One region of the Psychrosphaera aestuarii genome, then DNA from elsewhere that is predicted to be linked to it. Evidence: predicted binding sites of a transcription regulator. Region 1 holds the regulator's gene; each other region holds the start of a gene.

The links. The regulator FNR, encoded in region 1, switches genes on or off when oxygen is low (the NO sensors DNR and NnrR bind a similar motif). The targets are predictions, from matches to a motif close to TTGATCTAGATCAA.
Region 2: a site for FNR is predicted at 2,458-2,471, ahead of J9318_RS14120 (DUF3149 domain-containing protein). Genes of this name have one in related genera too.
Region 3: a site for FNR is predicted at 2,136-2,149, ahead of ccoG (cytochrome c oxidase accessory protein CcoG). Genes of this name have one in related genera too.

The regions. Positions count from the first base shown of each region.
Region 1 is NZ_CP072844.1:1,837,298-1,841,577, reverse strand. Features, by position in the region: gene glnS (glutamine--tRNA ligase) at 1-8, shown strand, start outside; gene ttcA (tRNA 2-thiocytidine(32) synthetase TtcA) at 51-944, opposite strand; gene uspE (universal stress protein UspE) at 1,067-1,996, opposite strand; gene fnr (fumarate/nitrate reduction transcriptional regulator Fnr) at 2,091-2,816, opposite strand; gene J9318_RS08395 (sulfite exporter TauE/SafE family protein) at 2,819-3,490, opposite strand; gene ccoS (cbb3-type cytochrome oxidase assembly protein CcoS) at 3,487-3,726, opposite strand; gene J9318_RS08385 (heavy metal translocating P-type ATPase) at 3,723-4,280, opposite strand, start outside.
Region 2 is NZ_CP072844.1:493,714-497,993, reverse strand. Features, by position in the region: gene J9318_RS02305 (TonB-dependent receptor) at 1-2,371, opposite strand, end outside; gene J9318_RS02310 (TIGR02444 family protein) at 1-13, shown strand, start outside; gene J9318_RS14120 (DUF3149 domain-containing protein) at 2,576-2,800, shown strand; gene J9318_RS02295 (porin family protein) at 2,808-4,280, opposite strand, start outside.
Region 3 is NZ_CP072844.1:215,709-219,988, reverse strand. Features, by position in the region: gene J9318_RS01055 (serine/threonine protein kinase) at 1-641, opposite strand, end outside; gene ccoG (cytochrome c oxidase accessory protein CcoG) at 641-2,059, opposite strand; gene J9318_RS01045 (hypothetical protein) at 2,209-2,580, shown strand; gene J9318_RS01040 (DUF3299 domain-containing protein) at 2,581-3,066, opposite strand; gene J9318_RS01035 (GNAT family N-acetyltransferase) at 3,200-3,664, shown strand; TPP riboswitch at 3,705-3,814, shown strand; gene J9318_RS01030 (TonB-dependent receptor) at 3,866-4,280, shown strand, end outside.

The sequences.
Region 1 (4,280 bases):
AGCAGTAATATTACTGTTATGAAAAAGGAGGCTTTCGCCTCCTTTTTTATTTATACATGAGTTACGTCAATGATAAGTGACTCATCTATATTTGATGAAGATACCGTTGCCTCAGAAAATTCATACGCTTTACGTTCTTCACTTCTATCAATGGGTAAGTTTTTAAAGTCAAACAAATCACCATCAGCTAACTGACTCACACTCACGCTTTTTATCGAGCTAAATATGTTTTCAATTCGCCCCGGAGTTTGTTTATCCCACTCAGTTAACATCGCCTTAATTGACTGTCTTTGTAAGTTCTCTTGGGAACCACACAAATTGCAAGGAATGATCGGGTAGTTTTTATGCTCAGCCAGTTTGATCAAGTCTTTTTCACGACAAAAAGCTAGCGGACGAATTACAACGTTACGTTTATCATCAGAACGTAATTTAGGTGGCATTGCTTTTAATTTAGCGCCGTGAAACATGTTTAAAAACATAGTTTCAACAATGTCGTCCATATGATGACCTAGCGCGATTTTTGTTGCTCCAATGGACTCTGCAAAAGAATATAAAGTGCCTCGTCTTAAACGAGAACAAAGTCCGCAGGTCGTTTTTCCTTCCGGTACTTTTTCTTTTACAATGGAATACGTGTCTTTATCGACAATATAGTAAGGTATGTCTAAAGACTCGAAGTAAGCTGGCAGAATATGCTCTGGAAAACCAGGCTGTTTTTGGTCTAGATTAACTGCGATAATTTTAAAGTCGATAGGCGCTGACTTTTGCAAACTAATCAGGATATCTAACATTGCAAACGAGTCTTTACCGCCACTTATTGCAGCCATAACAACGTCTGACTCCTCAATCATATTATACTCAGCTATTGCTTTGCCAACTCGACTTCGAAGTCTTTTTTCAAGTTTATTTTGTTCGTGAATAGCTTTTCTTGGATCTAAATCTGTCATGGATAATGAACTGCAAAATAATAAATGGTCGCGTATTTTACCTATGCTTAAACATTTAATAAATAGTAAAGAGAGTGCAAAAGCGATAAATCATAGCCTTTGCACTAATATTGATAGGCAAGCTAAAGTTTTACTGGGCAAACAAAGTCTGAGGGCTTAATGGCAAGCAAATCGCAGTTGATATTATCTATTACATGCTCAGCCGTGTTACCAATAAGTGCGGCCGTTATACCGAGTCTGCCAACCGTTCCCATTACAACAAGCTCAGCATCTAAGTCGTTAGCCACTCTTGGGATGACATCTTCGGCCATTCCTTCAACGACATGGCAGCGTGTATTAGGCACTTCATGCTTATTTGCTAGTGCCTCCATAGACGTTAAATGATGTTGTTTCATGGTTGAATTATATTCGTTTGGATCAAATTCTGGAATTTCGACAGCGATATTGACAGGGGTTGGAGGATAAGCATTTATTAAATGAGTATCGGACTCCAGTAGTTCAGCAATGTGCTTTCCGTGACCGATGATCCGATCGTTTAACTCTTGATGCTTGTCATCTTCCGTACCAGCACTTACCGCAGCCAATACTTTACCGTGTTCAGGCCATTCGTGCTCTTTAACTAATAACAATGCACAAGGGCATTTACGTAACAAATGCCAATCTGTTGGCGTGAAAATAACCGATTTTAGCGTGTCATGGCTATGCGTCCCTTTAATCACTAGGTCATAATTCCCTTCAATTACCGTCCGGATGATGCTTTCGTATGGTCGGTTATGCCAAACGACTTTTGTTTTTATATCATGAGGGATAGTGGGGCTATGAGTGATGAGGTCCAGTAACCAACTTTCTCGGTCAGCAATTACTGCATCTCGCATATGTTGACGTTCATCAGAGGACAACATAGTCGTCATTTCATAGGAAAAATCATAAATAGTAAGAAATAGAGTAATACGAATTGGCTGTTTTTCTGCTAGTTCTAATGCTCGAGAAAGCGCTTTTTGTGTATCTTCGGTAGGATCGATAACGACTAAAACATTTTTGAAATCACTCATAAGTTATCCTTACTATTTCTTATTAAAACTTAGTTTAGTAAAGATAACGAAAAATGTGCGCGATAAAATTGCCCTAAATCAATAAACCAGTCAATTAGTTAACTAAATTTTCAACTTTAGGCAAATCTAAGACTGTAATAAACTTTCCATCAATAGATATAACACCCAGTTTCTGTAGCTTACTAAAAATACGACTAACGGTTTCAACAGTTAGCCCTAAGTAATTTCCAATTTCGGCTCGAGTCATAGGTAATCGAAAGGTGGTTGACGATAAACTGCGTTCACTAAAACGATTTGAAAGAGACGCTATAAAACTGCATATGCGCTGTTCGGCAGACTTTTTATTCAACAACATAAACATCGCTTGATCGTTAGATATCTCACTACTCATTAGACGCGTAATTTGTTGTCTTAAGTTTGGCATATGACCTGATAGGTCTTCGACGGTCGTGAACGGAATTTCACACACCATAGAGGTTTCCAATGCCTGAGCAAAAGTAATATGTTTATTAGTTGATAAAGCATCAAACCCAATGATATCGCCAGGAAGGTGAAATGCTGTAATTTGCTCAGTACCATCATTATCAACTAAGTACGACTTAAAGCTACCGGAGCGGACTGCATATAGTGTTTTAAGAGGTTGTCCAGCGTCAAATAGAGTTTGGCTCTTTTGATAAGGTTTTTTACGTTGTATCAAGTCGTCTAACTTACGTAACTCATTGTCATCTAGTGTAAATGGAATACATAGTTGATTGAGATTGCAGTTAGTGCAACTAATGCTAAACGCGCCACAATTATGTTTTTGTTTTGTGCCTGTCATTATTAGTCAATTCCCGTTAACTTTTGATACGTGACGTAAAGTTGATACAACGCCATTATAATGATCAAAGTCCCAAAAAAAAGGCGTATATTAGCGTTTCTTAAATAAATACTTATTTTGCTATTAAATACGGTCATACCGACAACCCCTGGCAAAGTACCTAGACCAAAACAAAACATAATAAGCCCGGCGTTAATTGGACTTTCAGAAACAACTGCTAAGCTCAAAGCAGTATATATTAATCCGCAGGGTAAGAAACCCCATAAAATGCCGTAAGCGAAACATTTAGATAAACTGTCTATCGGTAATATTTTTTTCTTTAATGGCTCAATAACACGATTTGCATGTTTACCAAGCCATTCTATGTTCAAAATAGCATTAGATATTTGGGCAACATGCAGGCCTATACCTATCATTAGCAAACTAGCAAATACGCTTAGAAATAATATGTTGCCATTCGTTAAAGTAAAAATTGATTGTGTAAAGTAGTTAGCAATAATTCCTATCAATGCATACCCAGTAATTCGCGACAGGCTAATAATACTGGCATAACGGACAAAACTTTTATTAGCCGGGACCGAGAAGCCTAACGCCATAGATAACGAACCACACATAGCAACACAGTGACCTACACCAAGTAATCCCATGAGAAATGCGGTAAGCAGTAAACTCACAAGCTTCCCTTTGGTTCTTTATCATGTGAATTTTCTTGGTCATTTGCATTTGAATTAGTATCGTCTTTTGACTCTGTCGATTGATTATTTCCCGAAGGCATATCATCCATTAGTATCGACAAACCTTGCTTCTCCATGTCTTCAAACTGTTCTGATTTAGTTGCCCAAAAAAACGCAACAACACCGATCACCATAAACAAAATGGCAACCGGAATAAGATAATAAATTATATTCATTTCAATAACCTCAACGAGTTACTAACTACAATAATCGAACTAGCTGACATACCAATTACTGCAATATATGGAGGTACAAGACCAAGCATTGCCACCGGCAATATACTTACGTTGTATAACAGGGCCCAATATAAATTTTGTTTAATGATTCGCCTTGTCTTAGCTGCATTATTTAACAGTATGTTGACTGCTTTTAACGAGTTGTTTACCACAATCACATCAGCCGCCTGCTTAGTAATATCTGCGCCGCTTCCCATTGCCAAACTTACGTCCGAACCGGCAAGAACAGGAGCATCATTTATTCCATCACCGACCATCAAGGTTGCATGACCATTTGATTGAAGCGTATTAATAATTTCAGCTTTACGCTTTGGTGAACAAGCAGTTTGCACTTCATCAAGTGGCAAGTTTTGAACTAAATGTGCCGCTTTAGTACTAGAATCACCCGTTAGCATTAACAATGTCTTACCGTCATTTTTTAACGCGGTTAATGATGACAATGCATCTGTTTTCAATTTATCCTGTGCTTGATAGCTAACAACAACACAATCATC
Region 2 (4,280 bases), 1.3 Mb from region 1:
CGACAACAAATGAGCGACTAGGTAACAAGGTATCGTTCTTTAAAAAGCTCGAATGAACTCGGGCTTCTTCGTCAAACAAGTTATTAATCTTAAAGAACAAGGTTGTATCCATTCCAGCTAACGGTAAGTAATGGTTAACTTTTATATCAACCATAGAATAGCTATCCGTTGTTGTTTCCATCGCTGCCGTTTTGTCTTGCTCAAAATGATGCATCACACTCAGTTCAATACTGGTATTTTCCAACTCGTAGTCAAAAGTAGTGCCTAATCTAGTTGGTGGAATACGCGGTAAATACTCACCTGATGTTAATTTTCCATTGATGCTGTCTGCCTGTACTGTGATCTTCAAGTCTTGGTTAGCTTGCCAAATCCACTGCGCTTCAACACCATAAAACTCAGCGTCTCTGGCCTCATAACGGTATACCGGCAACTCATCTAACTCTTCACCAGTATTAGCTTGATAATAAAAATCATCTACTTGATTAAAAAAGGCATTAACAACAAAACCCACATCGCCTTCAAATTTTCTAAGGCTCAACTCTATGTTATTCGATGTTTCTTCCACCATGTCCGACTCTATAAGAGATGTAGCTCCATCTATTGAGTCAAAAATCGCACCTAGTTCGAACGAACGGGTACCAATATGAGGTCCGTATGAAAGCAATTCGCCTGCAGAAGGTGCTCTAGAAGAATGAGTATACGACGCGGCTATGTTATAACCACTAGCAAAATCATAAACTAAACCCGCTGATAAGCTCACTGGTGAGAAATCAAACGAGTACAAATCTGAATCTATAGATACTTGTTCTGCACGGGCACCTAGTTGCACCAACACATTGTCAAAGTGCTTTTCTTCAAGCAGTCCAATAGCGTACGACTTAGTTTTTGATGGCGGTGTAAATGCCTCTTCACCTATTGCTTCAAAGTCAGATGATTTTATATCGAACGTTAAAGCGCCATGCCAATCGTTTAAATCAGCGAGTAACATATCACTACGAAGTTCCCATGCATCATTATTAAACTGAGTACCGACTTCTACGCCACCAATCCCATCAAACTCCAGCTCTTGGTGCTGATAATTTGTTACACCAAACTTAGTATTTAAACCTGTTATCCATGAATTTTTAAAAGTAAGCTCAGAAATTAACTGCACACGAGTTTGACGCATATCGCCTTTTACAAAGCCTTCTTCACCATGCTCATCGTGGTCATCGTGACCTTCATGCTCATCTGCGTGTTCTTCGTGCTCTTCATGTTCTTCATGTTCTTCATGCTCTTCATGCTCATCGTGCTCTTCATGTGCATGCGCGTGACCAGGTATACCGTACAAACGGTCTAGGTAACCTACCGAAACACCAACAAAGCCGTTATCCAATAACACACTTGCGCCAACAGTACCGCCTTTTGAACGAGAGGCACTATTCGCTAGCGTAAAAGAGCCATGACCATCTTCAGCGTGTTCAGCATGTTCTTCTTCATCTTCATCTACATGCAACTCAGGATCGGCAGGCACATCATAATCACTGCTGTCTCTATAAAAAGCATCAACATGCCAAGCAATATCTTTTCCTGACAAGGCTTGCTCTGCCCCACCGTTTAATGCAAACGACAACTCCGATTCATCTGCCACTGTGCCAAAGGAATATTGCCATTCAGAGCTTCGCTCTAATTCTCGTGGTACACGGTTATCAACCACATTCACGACTCCGCCAATAGCGCCACTGCCATAAAACAATGTTGCAGGACCTCGTAATACTTCAATTTGTTTTACGGTACTTGTTTCTGTCGATACCACATGATCTGGGCCAACTCTAGAAGCATCACCTACATCTAAACCATTTTGCGCAATAAGAACTCGAGGCCCATCTAAACCACGAATAATAGGCGTGCTACTTACAGGACCGTAATAGGAAGAATGCACACCTAACTCTGCTTTTAATGTTTCACCTAATGTTGAAGCATGTTTGTTTTTTAACTCTTGGTCACTCAACACAGAAATTGGCGTTGCAGACTCCAAAGTAGAACCGTGAAGTGGCGTCGCAGTAACGTCAATACGCTCAATTAGGCTAGGCGACAGTACAATATTGTAACTAGTAATATTTTCAGAAAGTTTAACTGAAGCATGATTAAATCCTGATGCAACCACGTGCAACTCTTCGATATGCTTCATTTGTTCAGTTAATTTAAAGCGGCCACTTTGATCTGTGGTAACGACTAAGGTACTACCATGTACAAAGACTTTGGCATTTTTGACTGGTGCGCCTTTCGCGTCTTTAACTAGTCCTTCGATACTATGTGCAGCGTACGCCGGACTTGCACTTAAAACACTAACTGCACACAAAGAAGTTGCAAAAAATCGATTTAAAAACACAAGCTTTTACTCTCTAAATTAATGATATAGAAAAATGATACACTATATCATATCAATGTAAATACGTTTGTTAGCGATTATTTAATATGATCTAAATCAATGTTTAATTCGCTTATTAAACGCACACCTAAAAAGCATGATCTAGATCATTATTAAATTACACCAAGGAGCTAAATTGAAGGCATAGAAAAAAGGAGAACGATTATGTTTAACGAATTTAATATTGAATCTATGTTTCGTGACTTTATGAGCGATCCAGTATTGTTTATGAGCTTTGGTATTTTAGCATTAACACTAGGCTTGATGATTTTTTACACTTGGTATTTCATAAAGAATGTTATGGACGCTGAGGCGCCAATGGAAGAAATGAAAGATGACGTTGAGTTAGATGTAACAACTAACCTAAATATGCATCAAAACGCGCATTAAAATTGATTTAAAATTGATAAGAGTACTGCACTTCCAACCGAGTATCTTTTCTATTTTGTCCAATTGAATTTCCGTCGTTATCAAAGCGGCGGATATTCAATTTTCCAGTTGCCTTTCTTGTTAACTTACGCTCCAAACCTACACTTGCTTGAAAGCCTTTTCTGTCGCCTCTTGTACCATTTGAATCAACGTCAGTTTGGTTTGCTGATGCATTAAAAGACGTTCGGCGCGACATTCTATGGTTATAGTTAATAGAAAAAGACTCACTGTCTTGTTCGTTACCAAACTCATCATTGTCACGTTCTAAAAACTGACGCTTACTTTTTGCATACGACAAAGTTAACGTACTCTTACGGCCTTTATACGACACAGACGCATTTAATCCCTTAGATAACACTAACTCTTCATCAATAAAAAAGTTCGGATCAAAGAACTCAATGTACTCACGTCTTGGGTCTGGTCTGTCTGGAATTCTTGATAACGGAATACAGTCCACTCTTTCTAGCGAAATAGGATTACAACTATAAATACCAGCAGAAATAGGATCGTTAACCAACCTAGACTGGCTCGTTAAATCTTCAGCATATCCAACATTAATATTCCAGTGGTTGCCCGACTTGTTGTATTTAAAGTTATGTGACTCACCGTAAAAACGTCGGCTGTTTTCATAACTTAGCGAAGTTCGTTTACTCGGCTCTAATACCAAACGATAGCCAACAAAAGTATCATCAAACTCCTCATCAGCATCACTAAAACGGGTTTGACCCTGCGTATCTTTATTGTAGGTTACCGCGATATATGAGCGTTCGCTGAAACGCCACGCTAAACCAGCGCCATAAAATTCATTATCCAAATTAGAGTCTTCAAAACTCGAATTTGCTATGGAGTTACGTGATGCTGAACCACTTAATACAAAATCAAGCGCCGACCACATAGGTAGTTCCAAATTAAAAGAGGCTGCTATGTTACTTTGCTTGCCACGAACATTTCTATCGTTACTATTTCCAGCTAGTCGAAACTCACCCTTTACTTGGTTTGCTCGTGAACCATATGCGAGCCGAACTTCCGCGTTCTGTCTATCGCCTTTAACCAGTTGCGTTGACCGTGTGCTGGTATTTGCTAACTGATCTTCATCAAAGCGAGTCGCCGAATACGAATAATTCAGACTATTACGCCAGTCGGAACCCGATTTGTTTTTTACGGTTAATCCTAATGTGCCATTATCAACATCGACGTATTCGCTTTGACCAAAAATAGGATCTGAGACACCAGCAAAACGGTTATCAATATTTTGGTTCTTGCGACTAGCATTCGCGGAAAATACCACGCGATCTTTAACAAAGTTAAATTGATTATTTAGCGAGATATCGCTGAAAGAGGTATTTTCAAAATTAGACTCTAGTTGCTCTATTTTAGTGTGCGAAACGGTCCATTGACCATTCCAAACAGCGCCACTAGCGAGCATTGAAATACTCGGCGT
Region 3 (4,280 bases), 1.4 Mb from region 1:
TCGGTATTTGAGCCAGTGCGCCACAAAATATTACCGGTATGACAATCGCCATGCAGACGTATATTTTTTAGTTGCGTCGGTAGTCGCTCACAACTCAGCTCAACGACCTTTTGTAAGTCTGGAAAAAAAGCGGCATGTAAATAACTTGGCACAAGGCCACTTTCTTTAAGATATGAAGCGGCCTCGTTTAAATCAGTCGCGATATCAATCTTATTTCGATGCTGAAATTCACTCGCATCACTAACACTATGTATGCGACCAAGTAACTGACCGAGTCGCTCTAAGTGATCAAGATCATCAAGCTCAAACATTCGACCGCCAACGCTTGGAAATACGCTAAATCTATGACCGCCGTGCTCTAATAACGTCTTACCATCAAACGATAGTGGCGCCACAGCTTCAATGTCTTGATCTGCTAACTCAATTGAAAAGTCGTGCTCTTCAATAATTTGTTCATTACTCCAACGCTGTGGTCGATAAAATTTTACAACGTAACGTTTTTTATCTTCGCCTAAAAACTGATACACCCTATTTTCATAGCTGTTTAACGGCAATAAACCAGACTCAGGATATATCCCTGTCGACTCTATTGCATCTAGAATCAAGTCTGGACCTAGCTCTGAAAAATCAAATTGTGGCATTAACGTCCCTTAAAGAATCGTGTTTCCTCCGAAACTTCTAACTCACCGTCATCGCTTCGAATAATTATTTTTATGTCCGTTACCGGGCGTTTTAATTCATATGGGTCAACCGCTATACTCACAGGTTGCTTATACACTTCACCGGCCGAGACAGAAAAAGAAGTTTCACCATAAAATTGGTATTCATTTAGCCCTTCAATAGTAATTGAATAACTTTGGTTCGTCTGGCTTTTGTTCAGAACTTGCAAAGTGAAGGTGTTTTCTATCAAACCATCGTTATTAGTGCGATATAACACGTTCCTATCGCGTTCGATATTTAACTCCAACGGTACACGCGACGCGACTTGCCAAACAAACGCAACCGACATCACTACGGTAACGAGTAAGTAGCCAATTAACTTTGAGCGGAATTTTTTAGTCGGCTTGCCTTCTAAGCTATGCTCCGTCGTATACGAAATTAGGCCTTTTGGATAATTCATTTTATCCATTGTTTCATCACAAGCATCAATACAAGCGCCACAGTTTATGCATTCGTACTGCAAGCCATTACGAATATCGATACCGGTAGGGCAAACCTGCACACATAAGTTACAGTCAACACAATCGCCTAAACCAAGCTCCTTAGGATCAGATTTTCTTGGACGAGGTCCTCGTTTCTCACCTCGGGCTGCATCATATGTCACCGTGTAGGTATCTTTGTCGAACATTGACGACTGGAAGCGTGCGTATGGACAAATATGAAGGCACATGATCTCGCGCATCCACCCAGCATTGGCATAGGTAGCGCCAGCAAAGAATAAAGTCCAACCAACCACCATAGCCGAAGACTCAAAAGTGAAAAAGTCGATAAACAATTGATCAATCGGTACAAAATAGCCAATAAAGGTAAGCGATGTAAGTAATGAGACAATCCACCAAGACGTATGTTTTAGTGTTTTTTTCCATACCTTGTCAAAGCTCAATGGCATGGAATCTAATTTTTTACGTTTGTTTGCGGAGCCTTCAATTTTTTCTTCAAACCAGATAAACATAAAGGTCCATACTGTTTGCGGACACATATACCCACACCAGACTCGTCCGTAAAATGTGGTTACTACAAAGAGTAAAAAGGCAGAAACAATAAGCAGTGACGAAAAAATGGTTAAATCTTGCGGCCACAGGGTCAAACCAAAAATATTAAATTGCTGGTTTACAATGTCGAGCAAAATAGCTTGCTGTCCATTCCAATTTATCCACGGCAAAACGGCAAATAGCCCTAGGAAAAAAATGCCCATTTTTCTACGAATAGCTTGGTGCAAGCCTTTTACTGCTCGCACATATATGCGACTTCGTAGGTTATAAGTTGCATTTGCTTCAACTTTAGGTTTGTATACCTTTACGTCGGCAGGAATGTTCTTAATATCAATGCGATCGTTCATTGCGATACCTGTTATTTTGCCTAATATCAATTATATGTCAGAAACATAAATATAAATGAAACTAAATTGTAAAACCTTGATCTAATTCTATAGATCGACGCTTTCTTAAGTTTGATGCCCAAAAGGCAGTTGTTCAAATTGGAGTTACCATGAAATTTTTAATCTTTGTTATATTAATTATTACGCTACTAACCGTAGATCAGCCTCAAATTAATCAGATGAGAGTGTATCTTGCGACGTTAATTGGCCAAGCTGCCGAAAGTGAATATTCTCGCGGCAAAGTATCAAAACGTATTTACGACGAAATCAGTACCCAGTTTGATTCATTTAAGCCTAATGAAGAAGATTACGTGAAAGAGATCACAAAAAGTTCTCGTGAGTTAATGGCTTTTTACGGGACGTATTGCCAAAACGGCGAATTTAATCCCAAAATATCTGCTTATAATCTTCGCTTCGTTTGTAGCAAGGTCGATGAGCAATTTACCGACTTAGAAAATGAAATTATTCGTCAGCGTAAATAATTAAAAGTCGTCATATGGGGCAATTTCAATGCCCTGCATAGTATAACCGACCTGAGCAAGTTCACCTTTCCATGTTTCAGTGGCAATTTTACCAGTTACCCATATTGGGTCATACATAGACGAAGCGGCTGCTCCTTTCTTAAAGGTAACGTGAATAATTTGATTTGATGGCGGTGGCGGTACATGAACACAGGCACCAAAATAAGGAACCAATAAAAACTCAGTCACTAGCTCATCATCACCTTCTAATGGCACAACAAAGCCGGGTATTTTTACCGTTTGCCCATCTAACTCTTTAACAACAGGTGCATTGATAGATTGAGGCCCAGCCATCGCATGTCCAATTTCCTCGATAGTAGGTATTTTCTGAACCATATCTTTAGGTACTAAGTCTGACCATTCCAATTCTTTTGCGTCATTTGACAAGCTAGAGAAAGGCGCGATAAATAAACAAACAAGAAAAGCGGTACGAAAAAATTGACTCATAATGATAAACCTAATTAGATTGTTCAGAAGCCCGCAGAATAACGCACTGCTCACTAAAAAACCAAGTGTATCTATTAATTTTGCGATAAACGTGATTACATTATCGTTCAGTGAAAAAAATAAGTAGCAGAACATGACGGATTTAAAAATTGACTGGCAAATTAAAGCGTTTTCACAATTATCGGTAGGTGAGCTGTACGATATTTTACAAGCGCGCAGTGATGTATTTGTGGTCGAGCAAAATTGTATCTACTCCGATATAGATGGCGTAGATAAGTCCAAAAATTGTTATCAACTGTTTGGTTATCATGGTGATGAGTTAGTTGGCACTTGTCGTTTGATGGCGCCTGGTTTGGCTTATGAAAACTATTCTGCCATTGGTCGCGTACTAATAATGGAAGATTATCGAGGCAAGCGACTTGCGGCACCAATGATGCGAGCCGCCATAGACGCTGTAAAGCAATATTGGCCTGAGGTTGAATGCAAAATTTCAGCACAGCAGCATCTAGAGAATTTTTATCAATCTCTGGGTTTTCAAACCGTAACAAAAATGTATCTTGAGGATGATATTCCTCATATTGGAATGATTTTAAATTAATCAGGGGTAGCTTTTTTTATTTAAATCAATAAAATGGCGCCCGAACACCAAGGGGTGTATGCGCGAAATTCGCGACATACTGAGACGTTAATCGAACCCTTAGAACCTGATCCGGCTTGTACCGGCGTAGGGATGGTAAATCCAGGACTACTCGCTTACGACCGGGTCTTTTGTTTATTTTATCTACAAGAGATCCAAAATATGAAACTTAACATTACTGCAATTGCAGTTTTATCTGCACTACCGTTTGTTTCTTTGTCAGCTAATGCTGAATCTGAACCTACCACTAATATCGAAACTATCGAAGTAAAAGGTGAATTACTGCCTACGCCAGAAAGCAAGGCGGCGAACTCACTACAAATCCTCACCCAAGAGAGCCTAGAAAAGTCAGGCGCCAGTCATTTCCAAGATGCAATTCAACAGTTAGGCAATGTTAACTTTGCCGCAGGAGCTTCACGTGCGCGTTTTATTCAAATTCGCGGTATTGGTGAACGCAGTCAATTTGTTGATCCGATAAACCCATCGGTTGGGATGGCAATCGACGGAATTGACTACTCAGGTATTGGTACTTCAGCCTCGTTATTCGATATTGGCCAAGTTGAGGTATTTAAAGGAC